3 regions of the Pelosinus sp. IPA-1 genome follow, and region 1 is predicted to be linked to each of the others. Evidence: predicted binding sites of a transcription regulator. Region 1 holds the regulator's gene; each other region holds the start of a gene.
What was found. The regulator HrcA, encoded in region 1, represses chaperone genes, less so after heat shock. The targets are predictions, from matches to a motif close to TGTTAGCACTCNNNNNNNNNGAGTGCTAACA.

Region 1 (2,278 bases):
CGTCAAGCAATTAAGCTTAATGTTACCCATATATCGGCTTATGGATTGAAGGTAGAAGAGGGGACACCTTTTGCGGCAATGCAAAAGCGAGGAAAACTTATGCTGCCAGATGAAGAAATTGATGAGGACATGTATCAATATACAACGGAATTTTTGCCAAGAAGTGGATTTATGAGGTATGAAATATCGAACTTTGCGAAAGTTGGCTTTGAGTGTCGTCATAATTTAAAATATTGGCAATATCAGCCTTACGTGGGGGTAGGCGCAGCAGCGCATTCTTTTTTGTACAAAGAGCGGGTTTCTAATGTAAGTGATGTATCTCAATATATAACATGTCTTTCAATGGGGAAATCGCCAATTAAAGACCGAGAGACACCAGCTATAGAAGTGGCTATGGCTGAATATGTATTTTTAGCATTGCGTACAGTACAAGGATTATCGATGAATGAGTTTGACGAATATTTTCCGTATAACTTTATGGAGCAGTACCAAGATGTCCTTGAAAAACTAACAAGACAAAAGTTGATTGTAGTAGAAGAAAATCAGATATATTTAACAACAATAGGCATGAAGTATGGCAACGTAGTATTTCGTGCATTTTTACCTGAGTAAAACTGATTATTATATCTTGACAATCGAGCGTAGGAGTGGTATTTTTTTAATAGGCGTTAGCACTCTACAGTGTAGAGTGCTAACAATAGGAGGTGGAGCTTGTATGTTAGATAAGAGAAAACGTAGTATTCTCCAAGCGATTGTTGATGACTATATTTCCACCGCAGAGCCTATTGGTTCACGTACGATTGCTAGAAAGCATGATTTGGGTGTTAGCCCAGCAACTATTCGAAATGAAATGGCTGATCTTGAACTATTAGGTTATATTGAACAACTCCATACTTCATCAGGACGAATCCCTTCTGCTAAAGGTTATCGCTTTTATGTAGATTCTTTATTAGAACCAACCCAAATGTCAGATAAAGAAATCGCATTAATAAAAAACTGGTATCAGGAAAAAACTCGTCACGTTGAGGAAGTTTTTCAGGAAACTGCGAAAATCTTATCGAAAATTACTAGTAACATTTCGTTAGTCTTGGTGCCTCAGGTATCACAGTGTGCTTTTAAATACCTAAAGTTCCTACCATTTGATGATTGTCGTACTATTTTAGTAGTCGTAACTGACACAGGCTTTGTCGAAAATAAGGTAATAGATATACCGAAAGGTCTTTCTTTTAATGATTTACAACGTATTGCAGAACATATCAATCGGCGTTTATCTGGTTTGTCTTTTGACAATATTGAAGCATCTATTTTGAGAGATATCCAAAATGATATGTTAGTAGACGTGGATTTATTTGAAACTGCCATGGGGATCTTAAAAAAGGCTTTAGTGGTGGAAAAAAACGAGCGGTTGTATCTTGGTGGTACGACGCAATTGTTAAGCCAGCCCGAATTTAAGAACATCGACAAAGTAAAATCATTTCTGGATATGTTAGAAGAAGAGCAACTCTTAGCAAATATCTTGCAGAATCAAAGAAATGATGGCGTTATTGTTACAATTGGTGATGAAAATAAATATAGTGGCATTCAAGACTGCAGCATGGTGCAGGCTACCTATCGTATTGATGGGCAGGTAGTTGGAACTGTAGCTGTGTTAGGTCCAACAAGAATGGATTATGGGAAAGTGATGTCAGTGTTAGAGTTTATGCATAATCATTTAGGTGAAGTACTGAAAAAATATAAAGTATAAAACGATAGAGTTAGAAATAACTTTTCACCATAATAAGGTATTGCTAACTCTATCATACATATAATATAACTGTAATTGGGAGGAACCAGGAATGAAGCTAAATAAAGCTGGTAATGGTTCTGAAGCGGATGAACGGCTGGCAGCCCTTATGACAAATGCCAATGCGATTCGTGTTGTAACGGCAGCTGTTGAGGGAACAATTGGTCCTAAAGGGCTCGATACCATGCTGCTTGGTTCTTTTGGTGAAGTAATTATTACAAATGATGGTGTTACCATCCTAGAAAAAATGGATGTAGATCATCCAGCCGCTAAGATGCTGATTAATATAGCTAGAGCCCAGCAAGCTGAAGTAGGAGACGGTACAACGACAGCAACGATTATGGCTGGCGGCTTGGTGGGGGAAGGGGTAAACCAAGTAGTAAGAGGTGTACCCATTGCTCGAGTTATTGAAGGCATTAAGCACGGTATTACCCTAGCATTAGAAGGAATAAAACAACGAGCCCACCAAATTCATGACTTACATGATCCTGTGTT
Region 2 (2,278 bases), on a different contig from region 1:
CCAAGATCAACAAGCTCAACAGTATCAAGCTTACGACCAATTTCTTCTGTAACAACAGTACCGCCAGTTAAAGCAGCAATATCTTCTAACATAGCTTTACGACGATCACCAAAACCAGGAGCTTTTACAGCTACGGCTTTAAATGTACCACGTAATTTATTCACAACCAAGGTTGCTAATGCTTCGCCTTCGATATCTTCAGCAAGGATCAAAAGTTCCCGACCTTGTTGTACTACTTTTTCTAAAGTAGGAAGTAAGTCTGCAATCGCACCAATTTTACGATCTGTAATCAAAATATAAGGATCATTTAAGACCGCTTCCATTTTGTCAGTATCAGTTACCATATATGGGGAAATGTAGCCACGGTCAAATTGCATACCTTCAACTACATCAAGGTTAGTTCCCATGCCTTTGGATTCCTCAACAGTGATAACACCGTCTTTACCCACTTTTTCCATCGCTTCTGCAATTAAGTTACCAATTTCTTCATCAGCTGCAGAAATAGAAGCAACCTGAGCAATAGCATCTTTAGTTTCTACTTTTTTAGAGGATTTTTTAATTTCTTCTACTAAAGTTTTTACTGCTTTTTCAATACCCTTTTTAATAATCATAGGGTTTGCACCTGCTGCTACATTACGCATACCTTCGCGAATCATAGCTTGTGCTAATAAGGTTGCAGTAGTAGTGCCATCGCCTGCTACATCATTAGTTTTGGTAGCAACTTCTTTCACCAGTTGCGCACCCATGTTTTCAAACGGATCTTCCAAGTCAATATCACGAGCAATTGTTACACCATCGTTTGTAACGGTAGGAGCACCAAATTTTTTATCAAGTACAACATTACGCCCCTTAGGTCCTAATGTTACTTTTACTGCATTTGCCAGAGCATTAACGCCTCTTTCTAGCGCGCGACGTGCATCTTCATCAAATAAAATTTGCTTTGCCATTTTATGTAATCCCCCTAATTAATAATTTTATTATTGTACAACTGCTAAAATATCTCTTTCACTTACGATCAGATATTCTTGTCCTTCGAATTTCACTTCTGTACCAGCGTACTTGGAGAATATAATTCTATCGCCAACTTTTACATCAAGAGCAATACGTTGGCCATTTTCTAATACTTTACCAGTACCAACCTCGATAATTTCTCCTTCTTGTGGCTTTTCTTTTGCAGTATCCGGTAATACGATACCACTTTTTGTTTTCATTTCACCCTCTAAGACCTTAATGACCACTCTGTCACCTAACGGCTTAATCATTGAAATATCCTCCTTCATGATGTGTATTATAGTAGCAACGTTGTTAGCACTCAATGCTAGCGAGTGCTAATCACATAATTTATGATATAAAATTCAGCAAGAAAAAGCAAGTGTTTTCATGGTAAAAATCAGTATTTTTTAAAAAAAATATAAATTTACCTGCTTTTCTACTTTTAGTTTCTCTTAGTTGCTGCCTGCACTATGGATTCAGCCACATCTTTAATTGCTTTGCGTTTACTCATACTATACTGTTGAATACGCCTATATGCTTCTGTTTCGCTCAAGTTATATGCATCCATTAGTATTCCTTTTGCACGATCTAAAATCTTCCTAGTCTCAAGGGACTGTTTTACATTTTCTAATTCTTGTTCTAATTCGGCAAATTCCTGAAAACGTGATAAAGCAATTTCCATTGCAGGGAATAAATTAACTTCTTTCACAGGCTTAACTAAATAAGCCAAAACCCCTGAATCTTTGGCCTTTTCTACAATATCTTTTTGACTAAAGGCTGTAAGCAATAATACTGGAGCAAGTTTTTCGTTAGAAATTATTTTGGCAGCTGTAATACCGTCCATTTCTGGCATCTTAATATCCATGATAACCAAATCAGGTCTATATTGACGGACCAAATCAACGGCCCGTGAACCATCAGAAGCTTCAGCTACTACTGTATGACCCGCCTCTTCTAGAATTTCCTTTAAATCCATTCGAATTATGGATTCATTATCTGCAATTACAATCCGCAATGGTTCCATTTTCAAACTCCTCCCTCCACCTTACGGGGAATGGTAATACAAGCATGGGTACCTTGATCTGTATACATTTCAAAACTACCGCCAACATCACTTTCAATAAGAGTGCGTACAATCTGCAATCCTAAACTATTCGATAATTGTGGATTAAATGTTGGTGGCATACCAATACCATTATCATATATTTCAATTTTATACTTGTCTTCCATCGTCGTAATGTCCACCCCAATGATACCTTCATGCCTGCCAATAAAACCATGTTCT
Region 3 (2,278 bases), on a different contig from region 1:
ATCTCTACTGCTTGGGTTGCTGGCGCATCTTCGATTTCCTTGCCATCTTCATCTTTTGGTTTTTCTTCTTTAATGAAGTTCATTTTTATTGGGTAGCGGATGTAATCCGAGTATTTTTTTATTAATTCTTCGATGGTATGACGGTTTAGGAAATTGTCTTTGGAACCGCCAGCAGAACGAAACTCTTCATTAAGGGTGATACTAATGGTAGTACCTCGTTTTTCCTTATCCACTTCTTCAATCGTATAGGTTCCATCTCCGCTAGACTCCCACTTGACGCCTTTTGCTTGTCCAGGGGCACGAGTGATTAGGGTTACTTTATCGGAAACCATAAAGGCAGAGTAAAAACCTACGCCAAATTGGCCAATTAATTCATTGTCAGTAGCTGTTTCCTTCTCTTTTAATTTTTGCAGGAAGGATTTGGTTCCTGATTTGGCAATGGTCCCAATATTTTCGACGACTTCATCATAGGTCATACCAATACCATTATCTGATATAGTTAGAGTATGCGTCGCTTCATCGGGAACAAGGAAAATTTCAAAATTTGAGTCTCCTTCGAGTAAATCATGATTTGTCAAAGATTCGAAGCGAATTTTATCGATAGCATCGGAGGCATTAGAGATAAGTTCTCTTAAAAAGATTTCCTTATTTGTATAAATAGAGTGAATCATCAAATCTAATAATTGCTTAGTTTCCGCTTGAAATTCCATAGTTTGTTTCGTTTTTGCTGCTTGGCTCATGTAGGAAGTCTCCTTTTTATTATGTAATTAATTTATAGATTACTTCTTTGTTAGCACTCTCAATATGCGAGTGCTAACTTTCTTATATAATACCTTGATTGTTATTTGAAATCAAGATATTAACCATCCAAATTTACGCAATAATAACATTTTTTTACCGTTTTTATTCAATTTACTAGCGAAATTATATTATCTTTCGTTTTTAAATGAATGCCTCATTCTAATATAAATAAGAGAAAATATGTGGGCCGCTGTAGCTTAGTGCTACAACGGCCCACATATTTATAAATGATAGTAGGAGCTTGGGGCAGATATCGGAAAGAAATCGTGAACTACGTTGAGAGATGTTTTTTTGCATGGAAGGCTGATTGGATAGCCTTTTGAATTGTTTCAGTATTAATTCGTTCAGTCCACTTATCGAAATAACAAGGATAACTTGTTCCGCATGAACTGCATTCTATAAATTGCTTAGTATCCTTTTGCTCTCGATTATCATATAAGTGGGGAAGAAGTTCTTCCGTATTATTAATTCCGGGTGCATTGGAATCTATGACATATGAATATTCATAGGTAGCTTGGTATTTTAATATAAGATGGTCACTATTACAAACGGGACATACAACAGAATTGGTTTGGGTCATAGTAGTTCCCCCTATCGTAGTTTTGTTTGGCGCCTTCAACCTTCCTATTCATTTGTATTATATCCATATTTTAAGAGTATCAAACCGTAAGGATAAAGCCAGGATTTTTGTTAAAAGTACATTCTCTGCTCTCACTCCACACGGTATGGGTGGTAATTTGATAAGAATGAGAAAAATTCTAGGCTTAAAAATAAATCATTCCAAGGATTAATGTAATGCTGATAATTTTTTTGTACATACTAAGTGTAAATATTGTAGTTTTTCCGAACAATCAGATGTAAATAAAGGAGTCGATTTTATGAATAAAGTGATTCAATTTCTAACTGACAACCCAACATTCTACCTTGCCACGGTTGATGGTGATGCCCCAAGAGTACGGCCCTTCGGATTTGTTATGAACTATAAAGATAAGATGTATTTTTGTACTAGCAATCAAAAAAATGTATACAAGCAGCTAAAAGCAAATCCTCAATTTGAAGTGTCTACAACTTCTAAAACAGGGGAATGGTTACGTCTAAGAGGGAAAGCTGTTTTTGATACAAATAAGGAAACGAAACAAGCCGCATTGGACTCTGCCCCTTTTCTGAGTAGCATGTATAGTGTTGATGATCCAAATTTTGAAGTGTTTTATATTGAAAATGCAGAGGCCAAATTTTACAATAGGACGGGTATTTCTGAAACGATCAACTTTTAAGCAATTGTTATTGAATTATAGCAATTGAGGTCTATTTTACCTCTTATTTTAATTAAAGTTATGGCAATAATACTATTGGAGGTGATAAATATGAAAGAACAGAAATGCAAACAAGAACAAAATAGAAAAGAAAATAAGAACGTTGAATTTGCAAAAGAAATTTTTAATAAAGAAAATAAAAAGCAAAATAAAGAAAAATGCTA

Region 2: the regulator HrcA is predicted to act here: its motif matches at 1,304-1,334, upstream of groES (co-chaperone GroES).
Region 3: the regulator HrcA is predicted to act here: its motif matches at 789-819, upstream of htpG (molecular chaperone HtpG).

What each region holds. Positions count from the first base shown of each region.
Region 1 covers NZ_BSVC01000007.1:213,089-215,366, forward strand. Annotated here, with positions in the region: gene hemW (radical SAM family heme chaperone HemW) at 1-612, shown strand, start outside; gene hrcA (heat-inducible transcriptional repressor HrcA) at 716-1,744, shown strand; gene QSJ81_RS18050 (TCP-1/cpn60 chaperonin family protein) at 1,836-2,278, shown strand, end outside.
Region 2 covers NZ_BSVC01000001.1:662,128-664,405, reverse strand. Annotated here, with positions in the region: gene groL (chaperonin GroEL) at 1-947, opposite strand, end outside; gene groES (co-chaperone GroES) at 978-1,262, opposite strand; gene QSJ81_RS03035 (ANTAR domain-containing response regulator) at 1,436-2,017, opposite strand; gene QSJ81_RS03030 (histidine kinase N-terminal domain-containing protein) at 2,020-2,278, opposite strand, start outside.
Region 3 covers NZ_BSVC01000001.1:531,741-534,018, forward strand. Annotated here, with positions in the region: gene htpG (molecular chaperone HtpG) at 1-740, opposite strand, end outside; gene QSJ81_RS02350 (hypothetical protein) at 1,073-1,381, opposite strand; gene QSJ81_RS02355 (pyridoxamine 5'-phosphate oxidase family protein) at 1,680-2,075, shown strand.